DNA from 4 places in the Pseudonocardia sp. Ae331_Ps2 genome. Region 3 is predicted to be linked to each of the others. Evidence: riboswitches for the same ligand, from Rfam matches in the RefSeq annotation. Region 3 holds a riboswitch; each other region holds the start of a gene.
What was found. A riboswitch is a leader RNA that binds a small molecule or an ion and turns the genes downstream of it on or off. The one in region 3 is predicted to bind S-adenosylmethionine.
Positions count from the first base shown of each region.

Region 1: another riboswitch for S-adenosylmethionine. It lies ahead of Ae331Ps2_RS22110 (isopenicillin N synthase family oxygenase); the one in region 3 lies ahead of thrC (threonine synthase).
Region 2: another riboswitch for S-adenosylmethionine. It lies ahead of Ae331Ps2_RS34315 (putative leader peptide); the one in region 3 lies ahead of thrC (threonine synthase).
Region 4: another riboswitch for S-adenosylmethionine. It lies ahead of Ae331Ps2_RS31320 (GNAT family N-acetyltransferase); the one in region 3 lies ahead of thrC (threonine synthase).

Region 1 is NZ_MCIM01000001.1:4,680,552-4,684,741, forward strand. It holds gene polA (DNA polymerase I) at 1-599, shown strand, start outside; gene Ae331Ps2_RS22105 (transposase family protein) at 728-1,552, shown strand; gene Ae331Ps2_RS34355 (putative leader peptide) at 1,692-1,763, opposite strand; SAM riboswitch class I at 2,218-2,310, shown strand; gene Ae331Ps2_RS22110 (isopenicillin N synthase family oxygenase) at 2,571-3,584, shown strand; gene Ae331Ps2_RS22115 (O-acetylhomoserine aminocarboxypropyltransferase/cysteine synthase family protein) at 3,581-4,190, shown strand, end outside.
Region 2 is NZ_MCIM01000001.1:3,971,000-3,975,189, forward strand. It holds gene Ae331Ps2_RS19040 (ABC transporter ATP-binding protein) at 1-689, opposite strand, end outside; gene Ae331Ps2_RS19045 (ABC transporter substrate-binding protein) at 718-1,812, opposite strand; SAM riboswitch class I at 2,415-2,509, shown strand; gene Ae331Ps2_RS34315 (putative leader peptide) at 2,515-2,613, shown strand; gene Ae331Ps2_RS19050 (LLM class flavin-dependent oxidoreductase) at 2,732-3,985, shown strand; gene Ae331Ps2_RS19055 (NtaA/DmoA family FMN-dependent monooxygenase) at 3,982-4,190, shown strand, end outside.
Region 3 is NZ_MCIM01000001.1:160,237-164,426, reverse strand. It holds partial or broken gene Ae331Ps2_RS34095 (ComEC/Rec2 family competence protein) at 1-14, shown strand, start outside; gene thrC (threonine synthase) at 258-1,526, opposite strand; SAM riboswitch class I at 1,533-1,686, opposite strand; gene holA (DNA polymerase III subunit delta) at 1,827-2,795, shown strand; gene rpsT (30S ribosomal protein S20) at 2,909-3,172, opposite strand; gene cynS (cyanase) at 3,343-3,807, opposite strand; gene lepA (translation elongation factor 4) at 4,042-4,190, shown strand, end outside.
Region 4 is NZ_MCIM01000001.1:3,924,191-3,928,380, reverse strand. It holds gene Ae331Ps2_RS18865 (amino acid ABC transporter permease) at 1-946, opposite strand, end outside; gene Ae331Ps2_RS31320 (GNAT family N-acetyltransferase) at 943-1,464, opposite strand; SAM riboswitch class I at 1,686-1,778, opposite strand; gene Ae331Ps2_RS18855 (ABC transporter ATP-binding protein) at 1,936-2,784, opposite strand; gene Ae331Ps2_RS18850 (glycine betaine ABC transporter substrate-binding protein) at 2,765-3,805, opposite strand; gene Ae331Ps2_RS18845 (ABC transporter permease) at 3,802-4,190, opposite strand, start outside.

The DNA.
Region 1 (4,190 bases), 4.5 Mb from region 3:
ACGACTTCCACGCCGAGACCGCCGCCCGGGTCTTCGGCGTCGCGGCCACCGAGGTGACGCCCGAGCAGCGCGCCAAGATCAAGGCGATGAACTACGGCCTGGCCTACGGGCTGTCGGCCTACGGCCTGTCCGGGCAGCTGCGGATCTCCACCGAGGAGGCGAAGGGGCTGATGGACGACTACTTCGCCGGGTTCGGCGGAGTGCGCGACTACCTCGCGGGAGTCGTCGACCAGGCCCGCAAGGACGGCTACACCGCCACCATCCTCGGGCGGCGGCGCTACCTGCCCGACCTCACCAGCGACAACCGTCAGCGCCGGGAGATGGCCGAGCGGATGGCGCTCAACGCCCCGATCCAGGGCAGCGCCGCGGACATCATCAAGGTCGCGATGCTCGGGGTGTACCGGGCGTTGCAGGCCGAGGGGCTGCGCAGCCGGATGCTGCTGCAGGTGCACGACGAGCTGGTCCTCGAGGTCGCCGAGGGTGAGCGCGAGGCCCTGGAGGCACTCGTTCGTCGGGAGATGGCGGCCGCGGCGGACCTGTCGGTGCCGCTGGAGGTGTCGGTCGGGTCCGGCCGCAGCTGGGACGCCGCGGCGCACTGAGGTGTTCTCAGTAGCGGGGTGGCAGGTCGTGGCGACACGCCGAGGGTGGTGAGATGAGCGGGAACGGGGCAGGACCCCGGTAGATCGGTTCGGTCCAGCACAGATCGACACCGTCACCGAGGTCCTGCATGTCTGATCCTGTCACCTACACCGCTGTCCTCCCGATCGGGGAGCGCACCGTGGCCTATCTGGCGCGGCTCCTGGTCCTTCAACGCCGTCGACGTGGCACCCGGCGGCGGGCGTTGACCCCGTTCGCCCAGGCAGTGCTGGTGATCCGCTGGTTCTGTGATGCTACCCGGGTCCGATGTTTGGCCGGTGACAACGCGATCAGCACTGCAACGGCCTACCGTTACCTGCACGAAGGCATCGACGTCCTCGCCGCGGCCGCACCCGGCCTGCACGGAGCCCTGCTCGCCGCCCGCACAGCCGGGCACACCCACGTGAATCTCGACGGCACCCTGATCGCCACCGACCGGTGCCGCGCGCTCGGCCTCACCCCCGGGGTCGACCTGTGGTGGTCGGGCAAGCACCGCCGCCACGGCGGGAACATCCAGGTCCTCACCGCACCTGATGGATGGCCGCTATGGACCAGCGACGTGCGGCCGGGCCGCGAGCACGACACCCGCTGCGCCCGTACCCACCCCGGGCTGCTCGAGGGCCTGGCCGCGTTCACCGACGACACCCACGCCGCGCTGGGCGACCTCGGCTACGAAGGCGAAGCCGACCGGCTCACCGTGCCCATCAAACCCGTCCCCGGCCGCGGGCAGACGGTCAACCAGCGCACCGTCAACACCCTGCACTCAGCCCTTCGTGCTCTGGCCGAACGCGGAAACGCCCTGCTCAAGACCACCTTCGCCGCGTTGCGGCGAGTCACGCTATGTCCCTGGCGCACCGGCGCGATCACCGCAGCTGCGCTCGTACTACTCCACACCGAGTACGACCGCACGACATGATCAACCCGCTACTGAGAACACCTCAGTGAGCGACCGTCACGAGAAGTGTCGGCCGAGATGGGGGTATCAGCAGGCAGCGGCCAGAGAAGGCGGCTCGCGCCGCAGGCCGGTCAGGCTCTGCGGGAACAGCTCGGAAAGATCAACAGACCGAGGAGGAGACGCGACAGAAATCGACGTGTGCGCGCGATGTCAGCGGCAGTCGAATCGTCACGCCGCGACGCTAACCGACGCGCAGTAGTTGGGGCAACCGTCGAGTATGTGCGGCGCGCCTCACCTCGATTCGGTGAAGCTGTTCCGGTGATCGGGCTTCCTGTTCGGTCGGAGTCACCCGAAGATCGGCAGCGGGTATCGCTCTCGGATCACGGGTACCTCGCGGGCCGGGACGGCGACGAGCCACGAGAACTTGTCGGGCGCACCGCGGGTGACAGCGTGACTGCGCGGATGGCACCTCGACGCCCCGGAGGACACGGGATGGTGGGACGGGTCGTCGTGGTCGGGGGCGCCGCGCGGCACCGCTGGCGAACTCACCGCACTCGCGGAGCGGCTGGGAGGGATGTCGGCACGTGGCCGGCTGGCCTGCCGTCCGGACGTCTGCGCCGTTCAGCGAACGGGTCTGTGGGCGGGATCGGCTTGACATCGGGTGCGGCGCGGAGGTTGGGTGAAGTCGTCCATCCAGAGCGGCCGAGAGAACCGGCTCGACGACGCCGCAGCAACCACGTCCCCACGGGCGCAGGTGCTTCCGCCGGAAGCGATGGGGGAGCCGTGCGCCAGTGGATCCGGGGTGTCTGGTCCCGGCGTCGGCACGTGGACTACTGCCGGACGGGGACCGCGCTCTGTCGGTGAGGACCGACCTCGACCCGCCCGTCCTCGGCGAGCTGGTCGTCGCCGAGGTCGCGCACCGCCCGGCCGCCGCGCGGTCCGTTCTGCTGCGGACCCCGCGGGTGCGTCCGGCTGTCTGACTCGTTCCCGTCCTGCCGATCTGTCGACAGACCGGCGGGACACGACACGTGAGGTCGCCATGACCGACACCCTCCCCGTGATCGACCTCTCCCGCTTCCGCGCCGGCCCCGGCGAGCGTGCCGCCGTGCTCGCCGAGCTGCGCTCCGCGGCGCGGGAGGTCGGCTTCTTCTACGTGACCGGACACGGAGTCCCGGACGAGGTCACCGCCGGGATCGACGCGCTGGCGCGGCGCTTCTTCGCGCTGCCCGTCGAGCAGCGGCTGGAGATCGAGAACGTGCACTCGCCGCAGTTCCGCGGTTACACCCGCACCGGTACCGAGCACACCGGCGGCACCGCGGACTGGCGCGAGCAGATCGACATCGGCCCCGAGCGGGAGCCGGTGACCCAGGGCCCGGGCGACCCGGACTGGGTCCGGCTGATCGGGCCCAACCAGTGGCCCACCGCGCTGCCGGAGCTGCGCGAGACCGTGCTGACCTGGCAGGCGGAGGCGCTGCGGGTCAGCCGCGAGGTGCTGCGCGCGCTCGCCGCCGCGCTCGGGCAGGACGAGGGCTACTTCGACGCGTGGTTCGACGAGGAGTCCTCCCTGCACGTCAAGATCGTGCGGTACCCCGGGCGCCCGGAACCGGACTCGGACCAGGGCGTGGGTGTCCACAAGGACTACGGCTACCTCGCGCTGCTGCAGCAGGACGCGGTCGGCGGACTGCAGGTCGAGGGCCCGGACGGGCGCTGGATCGACGCCACCCCGGTCCCCGGTGCGTTCGTGGTCAACATCGGCGAGATGCTGGAGATCGCCACCCAGGGCTACCTGACCGCGACCCGGCACCGGGTGGTCAGCCCGCCGGTCGGGGTGGACCGCTTCTCGGTGCCCTTCTTCCTCGGCCCGCGGCTCGACGCCGTCGTCGAGCCCCTGGAGCTGCCCGCCGAGCTGGCGGCGCAGGTCCGCGGGGTCAGCGAGGACCCGGACAACCCGCTGCACGCCCAGTTCGGGGAGAACGCGGTCGTCGGATGGCTGCGCTCGCACCCGCGGGTGGCCGAGAAGTACTGGTCGGACGTGCTGGCGAGGCGCGCGTGACGTCGTTCGCCACGAGGCAGCTGCACGCGGGGGCGGTCCCCGACCCCGCCACGGGCGCCCGGGCGGTCCCGATCTACCAGACCACCTCCTATCGCTTCACCGACAGCGCGCACGCCGCGGCCGCCTTCGCGCTCGAGGACCTGGAGAGCCACGCCTACACCCGGCTCTCCAACCCGACGACCGCGGTGGTGGAGGAGCGGCTGGCCGCCCTCGAAGGGGGCGCCGCGGCAGTGGCGGTGAGCAGCGGGCAGGCGGCGACGTCGCTGGCGCTGCTGAACCTGGCCCGCGCCGGGGACCACGTGGTCGCCGCGGCGAGCCTCTACGGCGGCACTCATACCCTGCTCTCCTCGACCTTCGCCGACCTGGGGATCTCGGTGACCTTCGTCGAGGATCCCGACGACCTCGACCAGTGGCGGTCCGCGATCACCGCGCGGACCCGGGCCCTGTTCGGCGAGAGCATCGGAAACCCGCTGGGCAACGTCCTGGACCTCGCCGGGGTCGCCGCGGTCGCCCACCAGGCCGGGCTCCCGTTCGTCGTCGACAACACGGTGCCCACCCCGTACCTGCTGCGCCCGATCGAGCACGGGGCGGATGTCATCGTGCACT
Region 2 (4,190 bases), 3.8 Mb from region 3:
ACGGTGCCGGGACGCGAGGACAGCAGCACGACCCGCTCGGCCAGCCGGACCGCCTCGCGCACGTCGTGGGTGACGAACACGATCGTCGTGCCGGTGGCCCGCCAGACCCGCAGGAGCTCGCCCTGCAGCACGTCTCGGGTGATCGCGTCGAGTGCGGCGAACGGCTCGTCCATCAGCAGCAGCCCGCCGGTGCCGGGCTCGTCGCCGAGTCCGGTCGCGGCGGCGAGCGCCCGGGCCAGCGACACGCGCTGGCGCATGCCACCGGACAGCTCGTGCGGCCGCTTCCCGCCCACGCCCTCCAGCCGGACCAGGGTGAGCAGCTCCTCGGCCCGCTCACGCCGGGCCGCCCGGCCGTGCCCGGCGAGCTTGAGCGGCAGCTCGACGTTGCGCAGCGCGGTCAGCCACGGCATGAGCGCGGCCTCCTGGAACATGAACGACGGTCGGGCGGACCCCACCGCGACCTCGCCCGCGGTCGGCTCGTCGAGCCCGGCGAGCAGGTTGAGCAGCGTCGACTTGCCGCAGCCGGAGGCACCGAGCACGCAGACGAACTCGCCGTCGCCGACCCGCAGGTCGATCCCGTTGAGCGCGGTCACCGCCCCGGGGCCGGTGCCGAAGGTCTTGGCGACCCCCGACAGCTCCACGGCCGTGTCGCGGGCCGGGGGGCGCCGGGTGGTGAGGTCGACGGTCATCGGTGGTTCCCCTCGTCGGTCGGGATGGTCAGTTCGCGGCGGCGAGACCGGCCGGGTCCACGGCGGCCTCCCCGGAGCTGGTGCGGACCGCGTCGATCGCGGTCGGGTCGAGGAAACCGGTCAGGTTCGCCTCGCTCTGCGCGATGCCGGCGGTGACGGAGTCCTTCGCCAGCTGCGGGAAGGTCGAGGCGAGCGGGTCGGTGTCGAAGGACAGCTCGGTGAAGGCGCGGTCGAGGATGTTCGCGGCCAGGGGCTTGCCGGTGATCTCGCCGATCGCGGCGTTGGACACGGTCTTGGCCTGCGCCGGGTCGCTGCGGATGAAGGAGATGGCGGCCTGCTCGCCGCGCAGGATCGCCTCGACGGTCTGGGGGTGCTGCTGCAGGAACTCGGTCCGGGCGATGACGACGGTGGTCGGGAACTTCCCGTCCGGCCACAGGGCCTTCTCGTCGACCAGCACCTTCGCGCCGGCGTCGACCAGGCGCGAGCTCCACGGCTCGGGCAGCCACCCGCCGGCGAGCTTGCCCTGCTTGAACAGGTCGAGGGTCTGCGGGTTGTCGATGTTCTGGACGGTCACCGCGTCCGGGCCGTCCCCGATCGGGAGGTTGTTCTCCTTGAGCCAGGTCTTGAAGGCGATGTCCTGGGTGTTGCCCAGCTGCGGCGTCGCGATGATCTTGCCCTTGAGCTGCTCGGGCGAGGTGATGTCCGGGCTGGTCACCAGCTGGGCCCCGGCCGAGGTGGAGCCGGCGACCAGACGCACCGCCTCGCCGTTCGACTTGGTGAAGGCGTTGATCGCCGGGCCGGAGCCGATGAACGCGACGTCGATCGAGCCGCCGAGCAGGGCGTTGACCTGGTCCGGGCCGGCGTTGAAGGTCTGGGTGGTGAGCTTCGTGCTGCCCAGCTCCTTGGCGAACAGGCCCTGCTTCACCCCGACCAGCGCGGGGGCGTGGGTGATGTTCGGGAAGTAGCCGACGCGGACCTCGGCGGCGGGGGAGGTGGCACCTGCGGCGGTGGTGCTCTCGGCGGCGCGGGAGCAGCCGGCCATGAGTCCGAGCGCGGTCAGCAGCGCGAGCAGGACGGCGGCGGTGCGCACCCGGGAGCCGGGGCGCAGGACGTGCGGGGACATCGCGGGACGGGGTCCTTCCGTGGTGGGCGGCGGGCGGTCGGGACGACCACGGCGCGCCGGGTCCGGCCGGCCGGGACGGCGTGCCGGGATGCGGGACGGGTGGCGGGCCGGACCGGTGTCCGGCGGGCGATCCCTGTTCCGGCGGATGCGTCGGACGCCGGACGTGTGGCGTTACCGTCCGCGGAAGAGCGTTACCGTCCGCGGAAGAGCGGGGACCGGTACGGCTCGGTCAGCGACAGAGCTCGCTGTAGGCGGGGGCGCGCCGGCTCGGCCAGAACGGCTCGAGGCCGGTCGGACGCACTGGCACCGCGCGCCGTGCGGCTCGGGCCGGCTGGTGGGGGGAGGGCTCGGTCGCACCCCCTGCGAACCGGTGGGGGCGCGAGGGCCTCCGTCGGCTCGTCGTCACCCGACCAGGGTGCGTCGTGGTCACCTCTCCGGACAACCTGGTGTCCACCCCCCAGGAAAGCGACCGGCTTGTCCGGACAGGTCGAGCCGGTTAGGCGTCCCGATTCCGCCGGTCGGGAGCTTCGGTGCGGCGGGCATCACTGGGCCGGCTCCGCGGGTTGACACCATCGGGCACGGGCTCCCTACAGTCGGGGTGCACACCATCCGGAGCGGCCGAGAGACCCGGCTCGACGACGCCGCAGCAACCCCCCGCAGCAGCGGGTGCGGGTGCTCCAGCCGGGTTCGATGGAGGAGATCATGCGGTCGATCGCGGAGCAGGTGCGCGGCGCGCACCACCCTCGGTACCGGCGCCACGTCGACCTGATGCGGGTGGCCGGCGCGACCTGTCGGGCCTGACACCGCCCCGTCCCGCGCTGCGCGTCGCCCGCCGGCGCCCCGTCGGCGGTGGCGTCCGCCCCCCCGTGACGTCCCACCCGTTCCGTCGCGCCCCGTGCGACGAGGAAGCGATGCCCTCATGTCCACAACGGACACCTCAGGCCGGCCGCTGCACCTGGCCGTCGCGCTCGACGGCGCCGGCTGGCACCCCGCCGCCTGGCGCGAGCCCGGCGCCCGGCCCGGCGAGCTGTTCACCGCGCGCTACTGGGCCGACCTCGCCCGCACCGCCGAGCGCGGGCTGCTCGACCTGCTCACGATCGAGGACGGGTTCGGCCTGCAGTCCGGGGACCACCTCCACGGGGCACAGCGCCGCACCGACCGGGTCCAGGGACGCCTCGACGCCTCGCTGGTCGCCGCCTTCCTCGCCCCGCTGACGTCGCGGATCGGGCTGGTCCCGACCGTCACCACCACCCACACCGAGCCGTTCCACGTCGCGTCCGCGCTGGCCACCCTCGACCACGACAGCCACGGCCGTGCCGGCTGGCGGGTGCAGACCTCGGTCCGCGCCGACGAGGCCGCCCACTTCGGGCGCCGCACCGTCCCCGGGCTGCGCCGCGCCGACCTCGACACCCCGGCCGGCCGCGCGCTGGTCGCCGAGCTGTTCGGGGAGGCCGCCGACGTCGTCGAGGTCGTGCGCCGGCTGTGGGACTCCTGGGAGGACGACGCCGAGATCCGCGACGCGCTCACCGGGCGCTTCGTCGACCGCGACAAGCTGCACCGGGTCGACTTCGCCGGGGAGCACTTCGGCGTCGCCGGCCCCTCGATCGTGCCGCGTCCGCCGCAGGGCCAGCCGCTGGTCCTGTCACTGGCCCACGGCTACGAGCCGGCGTTGCTCGCCGCCCGGGTCGGCGACGTCGTGGCCACCACCCCGCACGACGCCGACGACGCCGCCCGCATCGTCGCCCAGGTCCGCTCCGCCGAGGCCGCGGCGGGCCGCACCGCACCGCCGCTGCGCATCCTCGGCGACGTGGTCGTGGTGCTCGCCGACACCCAGCGCGCCGCCCGCGAGCGGCTCGCCCGGCTCGACGCACTCGACCCGCTCTCCTCCGACGCCGCGATCCTCGCCACCACCCCCGCCGGGCTCGCCGACACCCTGCTGTCCTGGCGCCGCGCCGGGCTCGACGGTTACCGGCTGCGCCCGGCCGTCCTGCCGACCGACCTCGACGCCGTCGTCGACGGCCTGGTCCCCGAGCTGCAGTCCCGCGGCGCGTTCCGCACCGCCTACGGCGAGACCACCCTGCGCGAGCGCTTCGGGCTGCCCAGGCCCGCCAGCCGCTACGCCGCCGGGGCCGTGTCCGCCGTCGTCCCGACCTTCTCCGGAGCCACCGCATGAGCAACAGGAAGCAGATCGTGCTCGGCGCCTACTTCCCGGGCGTCAACCACGACACCGTCTGGAGCGACCCGGCCTCGGGCAGCCACATCGCCTGGGAGTCGTTCGAGCACTGGGCGCGCACCGCCGAGCGCGGGCGCCTCGACCTGCTCTTCCTCGCCGAGGGCCTGCGGCTGCGCACCCGCGGCGGGGAGATCTTCGACCAGGA
Region 3 (4,190 bases):
TGCCCCACCACGGGTCCCGCAAGGTGGTCCCGGACCTGATCACCGCCGTCGCGCCGCGTGCGGCGGTGATCAGCGTCGGCAACGGCAACAGCTACCGGCACCCCAACCCGGAGCTGGTGGACCGGCTGGCCGGGGCGGGCGTCGTCGTCGCACGCACCGACCGGTCCGGTGACCTGGCCCTGACCGGCGACGACCCGGCCGGGCTGACGGTGGTCGCGCGTGGCGACCCCCGTCCGGCTCCCGGCCGGCGGGGCCGGTCAGCCCCGGTTCGCCAGCGCCTCGCGGACCGCGGAGGACGTCGACGGCACGGTCGCCGTCGGGCCGACCTCGCCGGAGACGGCGTCGAGGGTCTTGAGCCCGTCACCGGTGATCATCAGGACGGTCCCGGCGTCGGGGTCGAGCGCCCCGGCCTCGAGCAGCTTCTTGGTGGTCGCGATGGTGACCCCGCCCGCGGTCTCGGCGAACACGCCCTCGGTGCGGGCCAGGAGCCGGATGCCGGCGACGACCTCCTCGTCGGACACGTGCCCGACCGAGCCGCCGGTGCGGCGCACCGAGTCGAGGACGTACGGACCGTCGGCCGGGTTGCCGATCGCCAGCGAGCGCGCGATGGTGTCCGGCTTCTGCGGCTGGATCACGTCGTGACCGGCCTCGAAGGCCCGCGCGACCGGCGAGCAGCCGGTGGCCTGGGCACCGAACACGGTGTACGGGGTGGGCTCGACCAGACCCAGGGTGCCGAGCTCGGTGAACCCCTTGTCGATCTTGGTGAGCTGGGAGCCGGATGCGACCGGGACGACCACCTGCTGCGGGAGCCGCCAGCCGAGCTGCTCGGCGACCTCGTAGCCCAGGGTCTTCGAGCCCTCGGCGTAGTACGGGCGGACGTTGACGTTCACGAACGCCCAGTCCTCGTGCTCGGCGGCCAGCTCGGTGGCGAGCCGGTTGACGTCGTCGTAGTTGCCGTCGACGGCGAGCAGGGTGCCGCCGTAGACCGCGGTGGTGACGATCTTCGCCTGCTCCAGGGAGGACGGGACCAGCACGACCGAGTCCCAGCCGGCGCGGGCGGCCGCGGCGGCCACGGCGTTGGCGAGGTTGCCCGTGGAGGGGCAGCACAGCACCGAGAAGCCGAGCTCACGGGCGGCGGCGAGCGCGACGGCGACGACGCGGTCCTTGAACGAGTGCGTCGGGTTGCCCGTGTCGTCCTTGATCCAGATCTTGCGGACGCCAAGCGCGCGGGCCAGGTTGTCGGCCTCGATCAGCCGGGTCAGGCCGGGCTCGGTGTTCGCGTGCTGCTCGACGGTCGAGGGGACCGGCAGCAGGTCCTTGTAGCGCCAGATCGACTTCGGGCCGGCCTCGATGGAGGCGCGGGTGACCGTCGGGAAGTCGTAGGCCACCTCGAGGGGGCCGAAACAGCGCGGACACGCGAACTCCGCGGCGAGCGGGGTCTCGTGGCGGCACTCGCGGCACGCGAGAGCGCGCGCGGAGCCCAGGTCGTAGGCAGAGGTGGTTTCGGGCGCAGCAGTGAGAGTCACGAGATCTCCTCATCTGTCCCGCCGGAGGTGGCGGGCCGGAATTGGCACCGTGTTCGTCGACGTCCTCGCCGCGCGGAAGGCGCAGGTCTGGGCGGATCGTCGTGCGACGCCGGTTGCCGGGGCTTCAACGGGCCGTTCCCTCTGCCCCTCTGGATGAGCCATATGCGGTTGTGGTGCTCCGGACGCCGAGCGCCGGAATCGACGACGACGGTACGCGAACGGGGCACCGCACCGCCAGACGAGGTCGTCGTGCCGGGACGCGGCTCACCCGTTGTCGGGGGTGTGGGCCACCATGGGGGTGTGAGCAGCACGAGCGAACCGGGCCCGCTGCAGCTGGTCGTCGGGGACGAGGAGTTCCTGGCCGAGCGGGCGGTGTCCGACCTGGTCCGGCGCGCCCGGCAGCGCGATCCGGAGACCGAGCTGCGCCGCTTCCGCACCTCCGAGGTGGCACCCGGCGAGCTCGCCGGGCACCTCAGCCCCTCGCTCTTCGCGGAGGGCAGGGTGATCGTGCTCACTCATGGCCAGGATGCGAACAAGGACATGACCGCCGCCCTCGCCGACTACGTGAAGGACCCGGCCGACGGGATCGTGCTGGTGGTCCAGCACGCCGGGGGGGCGAAGGGCAAGGCGGTCCTGGACCTGATGCGCAAGGCCGGGGCGCACACCGTCACCTGCAACCGCATCACCCGCGCCGACGAGCGGTCGGACTTCGTGCGCGACGAGGTGCGTCGCCACGGCGGCACCATCACTCCCGGTGCGCTCGCGGTACTGGTCGAGGCGGTCGGGTCGGACCTGCGGGAGCTGGCGGCTGCGGCCGGGCAGCTCGTCGCGGACACCGGCGGCGCCGTGGACGAGGCCGGGGTGCGGCGCTACCACCGCGGCCGGGCCGAGTCCTCCGGCTTCGCGGTGGCCGACGCGGCGGTCGCGGGGGACCGGCGGGCGGCGATGGAGGCGCTGCGGTGGGCGCTGGTGCTCGGTGTCCCGCACGTCCTGATCGCCGACGCGCTCGCGGACTCGGTGCGCACCCTGGCCAAGGTCGGCTCGGCCGGGCGGGGCGACCCGAACCGGCTGGCCGGTGAGCTGGGCATGCCTCCGTGGAAGATCCGTAAGGCCCAACAGACGGTCCGGCAGTGGCGTCCGGAGCAGCTCGCCGTCGCCATCGCGGCGACCGCCCGGGTGAACGCCGACGTCAAGGGCGTCGCCGCGGACGCGGGGTACGCGTTGGAGCGGGCCGTGCTGGCGGTCGTGTCCGCCCGCACCCCGCGCTGAGCCCCGCGCCCGCAGCACGCGCACGGGCTCCGGCCCGGGGGCACGACAGGTCCGGAAACACGACGACGGCGCCACCCCGATGGGGCGGCGCCGTCGTGGGGAACCGGGGTGGCTCAGGCCTGGACGTCGTTGAGACGCTTGGCCAGGGCCGACTTGCGGTTCGCTGCCTGGTTCTTGTGGATGACGCCCTTGCCGGCCGCCTTGTCGAGGGCCTTGGCCGCCTTGCGCTGCAGCTCCACGACGTTGTCGGCGCCGGAGTCGGCGGCCTCGCGGAAGTGGCGGATCGCGGTCTTGACCGACGACTTCACCGACTTGTTGCGCTGCCGGCGCTTCTCGTTGGTCTTGACACGCTTGATCTGCGACTTGATGTTGGCCACGTCTGCCTCTGGTCTTCCTGCCTGCTGGTCGGCTGGTCTTGTGTACGTCCGGGTCCGCTCCGGCGGCACCGAACAGCATCACTGGAGAGAGGGTCCAGGCCGTTTCGGGCGAGCACGCCGAGCGCTCGACGCACAAGGTTACCAGCGGCGTCCTCGCCCCCTGTTCCGGGTCACCAGACGCGGTAGGGCAGGAACTTCCCGTTCAGCGTGATCACGGCCCGGTCGCCCTTCGGGTCGGCGACGCGCTGCAGGTCCAGCTCGAAGTCGATCGCGGACACGATGCCGTCGCCGAACTCCTCGCGGACCAGCTCGGAGATCGTCGTGCCGTACACCTGCACCATCTCCGAGAGGCGGTAGACCAGCGGGTCGGTGAGGTCCACCGCGGCCGCGCCGCGCTCCGGCGGGAGGGTGAGGGCGTCGACGACGTCGTCGTCCAGGTCCAGCAGGGAGCCTGCGGCCTCGGCCTGCTCGCGGGTCAGCGTCTGCTGCCCGAGCAGGGCCGAGGTGGACCACTCCAGCGAGCGGCCCAGTGCCTCGGCGATCTTGTCCCAGGTCAGGCCCAGCTTCTTCTTCCGGGCGAGCACGACACGCGCCGCGCTCAGCCGGTCGAGCGGGGGGACGGGGGTGACCGACACGGTGACTCCTCCGGGTTGGGGACTGGGCTCCTGGCCGTTCGATCGTGCGCGATCGGCCGCGTCGGGGCAACGCGGGGACGCCCGGCGTGAACAGCGTGTGACGACCTGCGGTGCCACCACGGCGGCCGCCCGGCCCGACATGGGACGATGGGTCCCAGTGCCCCGAGCCCCGAGTGCCCTGAGCACCCGAAGTGCCCGAAGCCCCACGCATGAGCGAAAGCCGAGTACAGCCGAGTGACGACGTACGCCGACCGCACGTTCACCCCGCCGGAGCGCATCCGGAACTTCTGCATCATCGCCCACATCGACCACGGGAAGTCGACCCTGGCCGACCGGATGCTGCAGGTCACGGGGGTACTGAGCGATCGTGACGCCCGGGCCCA
Region 4 (4,190 bases), 3.8 Mb from region 3:
CCCGCCGGCGCCGTCCGGACACCGCGGCCCGCGCGCGTTGCAACGGGGTCGGTGGCAGCGTGCGCTGCGCGCCGCGGGCGTAGTACCGCTCGACGTAGAACTGGCCGACCGACAGCGCACTGGTCAGCACCAGGTACCAGACGGCGGCGACCAGCAGCATCGGGATGACCCGTCCGGTCCGGGTGTAGATGACCTGCACCTGGTAGAAGAGCTCGGACAGCGCCATGATGTAGACCACCGAGGTGCCCTTGACCAGGCCGATCAGCTCGTTCGCCGCGGTCGGGACGATGATCCGCATCGCCTGCGGCAGCTGGATCCGCCGGAACCGGCGCCAGGCCGGGATGCCGAGCGCGGTGGCGGCCTCCAGCTGGCCGGCGTCGACGCCCAGGAACCCCGAGCGCACGACCTCGGCGGCGTAGGCGGCCTGGTGCAGGCCGAGCCCCAGCACCGCGGCGGTGACCGGGCTGACCAGCTCCATCGTGCCGAACTCGACGAACGACGGACCGAACGGGATGCCGATCGAGAGCCGGTCGTAGAGCAGGGCGAGGTTGTACCAGAACAGCAGCTGCAGGATCAGCGGCACGGACCGGAAGATCCAGATGTAGGTCCAGCTGACCGAGCGCAGCAGCGGGTTGGGCGAGAGCCGCATCACCGCGAGCACCGTGCCGAGCACGAACCCGACGACGATGCCGAGCACCGTGAGCTGCAGCGTCAGCAGCACCGCGTTCACGATGGACGGGGCGAACAGATAGCGGCCGACGGTCGGCCAGTCCCAGGCCGGGTTGGTGACCAGCGCGTTGACCGCCATCGCGGCCAGGACCGCCACCACCGCGGTCCCCGCCCACCGCCACGGGTGCCGGGCCGGGACGACCCGCAGGCCGGCGTCGTCGTCCCCGGTGGGCGGGACGGCGCCCGGGGCGGCCCGGGCCTCGGTGCGGCTGCTCACGCGAAGCCCCCGGTCAGGTACTTCTCGAACGGGTGCGGCCCGACCGTCTCCGGGTGCAGGGTCCGGTCGTAGAGCGGCGTGTAGCCCGCGGCGAGGTAGAGGTGGCGGGCCTCGGGCTGGCGCGGACCGGTCGTCAGGTAGATGCGCCGGTAGCCGCGGGCGGCGATCGTGTCCTCCAGCTCGGTGAGCACCCGGCGGGCCAGGCCGCGGCGGCGGTACGCCGAGCCGGTCCAGATCCGCTTGAGCTCGGCGGTGTCGGAGTCCCACCGGCGGAAGGCGCCCCCCGCGACGGGGGTACCGCCGTCGAGCAGCAGGACCACCCCGCCGGACGGTGGGGCGAACCGGCTCGCCTCGCGGAGGGTCTCGGCGTCGAGGTCGCCGAGGGTGTGGCCGTAGCGGACGCCGTACTCCTGGTCGAGCTCGACCAGCATCGGGCGGACGAGCGGGTCGGTGTAGGCGACCCAGCGGACCTCCGGGCGGGCGGAGGTGGTGGGCGGGGCGGGGTGGAGCGCGGTCACGGTGGGGACCTCTCGGTGCGAGCGCTGCCCTCGGGCAGGCGGGGACCGGCCGGCCGCGGTGGCGGGCGGTCCGGTGCGGGGCACGGGTGGAGAGGTCAGCGACAGAGCGCGGCGCCGGTGCGGCACAGGTCGACGTGCCGGCGACGGACCCAGCGCAGCCGGATCCGGGCCCGCTGCCCGGCGTCGGGCCGGTGCCTCGCGGGGCGGTGGGGCATCGGGGTCTCCCATCGGACCCGGCGGTAGCACCCTGCCCGGAACGGGGCGGGTTGCTGCGGCGTCGACGAGCCGGGACTCTCGACCGCTCTGGATGGACCTCACCACTGCAGCCGACGCACCGATCCGGTGTCAAGCGCGGACCGGGAGATCGGTCGTGGCATCACAGTGGGACGGCACGGTGCCCGGGCGCAGTGGCGCACCCCGTCGGCGCGGGCGGATCGCCGGACGACCCACCCGCGCCGCGGAGCGGGGTGCTCAGGTCGCGGCGGCCTCCTTCACCGCCGCCCCGACCCGGGCCCGCAGCTCGGCGAACTCCGGCGAGCCGCGCAGCGCCTCGGCGTCCACACCGGAGCGCGGCAGGTCGATCCGCAGGTCCAGCGCGATCCGTCCGGGGCGGGCGGTGAGCACCACGACCCGGGAGCCGAGGAACACCGCCTCGTCGGCGGAGTGGGTGACGAACACGCTGGTCCGGCCGGTCTCGTGGCTGACCCGGCGCACGTCGTCCTGCAGGCGTTCGCGGGTGAGCGCGTCGAGCGCGCCGAAGGGCTCGTCGAGCAGCAGCAGGTCCCGGTCGGCGGCCAGCGCCCTGGCGATCGCGACCCGCTGCTGCTGGCCGCCGGAGATCTCCCAGATCCGCCGGTCCGCGACACCGGTGAGCCCGACCCGCTCCAGCAGCCCCTCGCGGGCCACGGGACGGTCGGACGGGTTCACCCCCGCGTACTTCAGGGCGAGGTCGACGTTGCCGCCGACGCTGCGCCACGGGAACAGCCGCGGCTGCTGGAACACCACGCCGGCGCCGACACCCGGCTCGGGTGCCCGGCCGGCGACGGTCAGCGTCCCGTCGGTGGGCCGCTCGAACCCGGCGACCAGCCGGAGCAGAGTCGACTTGCCGCAGCCCGAGGCCCCGACCAGCACCAGGAACTCGCCGCGCTCGACGGTCAGGTCGAGCGGTCCGAGCGCGTGGACCCGGTCCCGGCGGCCCGGGTAGGAGTGCCCGAGCCCGGACGCGGCGATCGCCGGCACTCCCTCCCCCGCCGCGGCCCCGGTGTCGGGGTCCGTATCAGTGTCGGTGTCGGCGTCGGTGTCAGCCTGCGGCGAGGACATCCGGGAGACCCTTCGTGTAGATCGCCTTCTGGAAGGTCGCGAGGTCCGGCGCCGTGGGGATCTGCTTCTGCGCGGCGAGGAACTGGGCGGCGCTCTGCAGGTTCTGGGCGAGGTTGCCCGGGGCGCCGTCGGTGCCGAGCCACTCGGCGGAGGCCAGCTCCTGCGGGGACAGGAACACGCCCTGCTTCAGCTGGGACGCGGCGTTCTCGGGGGTCGTGCCGATCTCGGCGGCGACGGCCTGCGCGGCGGCCTGCGGGTCGTTGCGCACGGTCTCCAGGGCGCGGGCCTCGACCTTGCGCCAGGTGTCGACGACCTCGGGGTGCTGCTCGGCGAACGGGGTGGAGACCACCCCCAGGTCGAGGGTCGGCTTGCCGGCCGTGGCCAGCTCGCGGCTGGTGACCAGGGTCTTCCCGGTCTTGCGGAGCTCGTCGAGGGTCGGCAGCCAGGTGTAGACGGCGTCGACGTCGCCGCGCTCCCAGGCAGCCAGCGCGGCCTGCGGCTGCAGGTCGATCAGCTGCACGTCGGTGGGCTTCAGACCGGCACGGTCGAGGGCGGCGAGCAGGCTGTAGTGCGAGGTGGACGCGAACGCGGTGGCGACCCGCTTGCCGCGCAGCCCCGCGACGTCGGTGATCCCGGTGGCGTTGCGGGCGACGAGCGCCTCGTTGTCGCCGGCGACGTCGAGCACGAACGCGACCTGGTACGGGATGTTCAGCGGCGCGGAGAGCCCGCGGGCGACCGGGCTGGACCCGATCGCACCGAAGTCCAGCTCACCGGCGACGAACGCGGTGTTGATGTCCGCGCCGGAGTCGAACTTGGTCCACTGCACGTTCCAGTCGGGCAGGGCGTCCTCCAGCCAGCGGTTGTGCTTGGCGACCAGGTCGCCGCTGGGGAAGCTCTGGTAGGCGATGCGGATGGTCGGCTTGCCGGAGTCCTGCCCGGCAGGGCCGACGGCGCAGCCGGCGAGGACGCCGACAGCCAGCAGGCCCACGAGCAGTGCGGTCAGTCGGGTGCGGATGGTCATGCTCGTCCCCTCCACGGAACGGTGCGGCGCTCGACGGCGCGCAGCAGCGCGTCGATCACCAGGCCGGAGATGCCGATCGCGAAGATGCCGACGAGCACGACCGGGGTGTTGTTGTAGTTGCTGGCGTCCTTGACCATCCCGCCGATGCCGGGGATGCCGTTGAACAGCTCGGCCGCGACGACCGAGGAATAGGCGATGCCGACGGCCAGCCGGATGCCGGTGAAGGTCTCCGGCAGCGCCGACGGGACGATGACGTCCCGCACCACCTGGCCGCGGGTCGCGCCGAGCGCGCGGGCCGCCTCGACCAGCCCGACCGGTGCGGCGGCGACGGCCGCCGTGGTGGCGACGGCCGCCGGTGGGAAGGCGGCGAGCGCGAGCAGGGTGA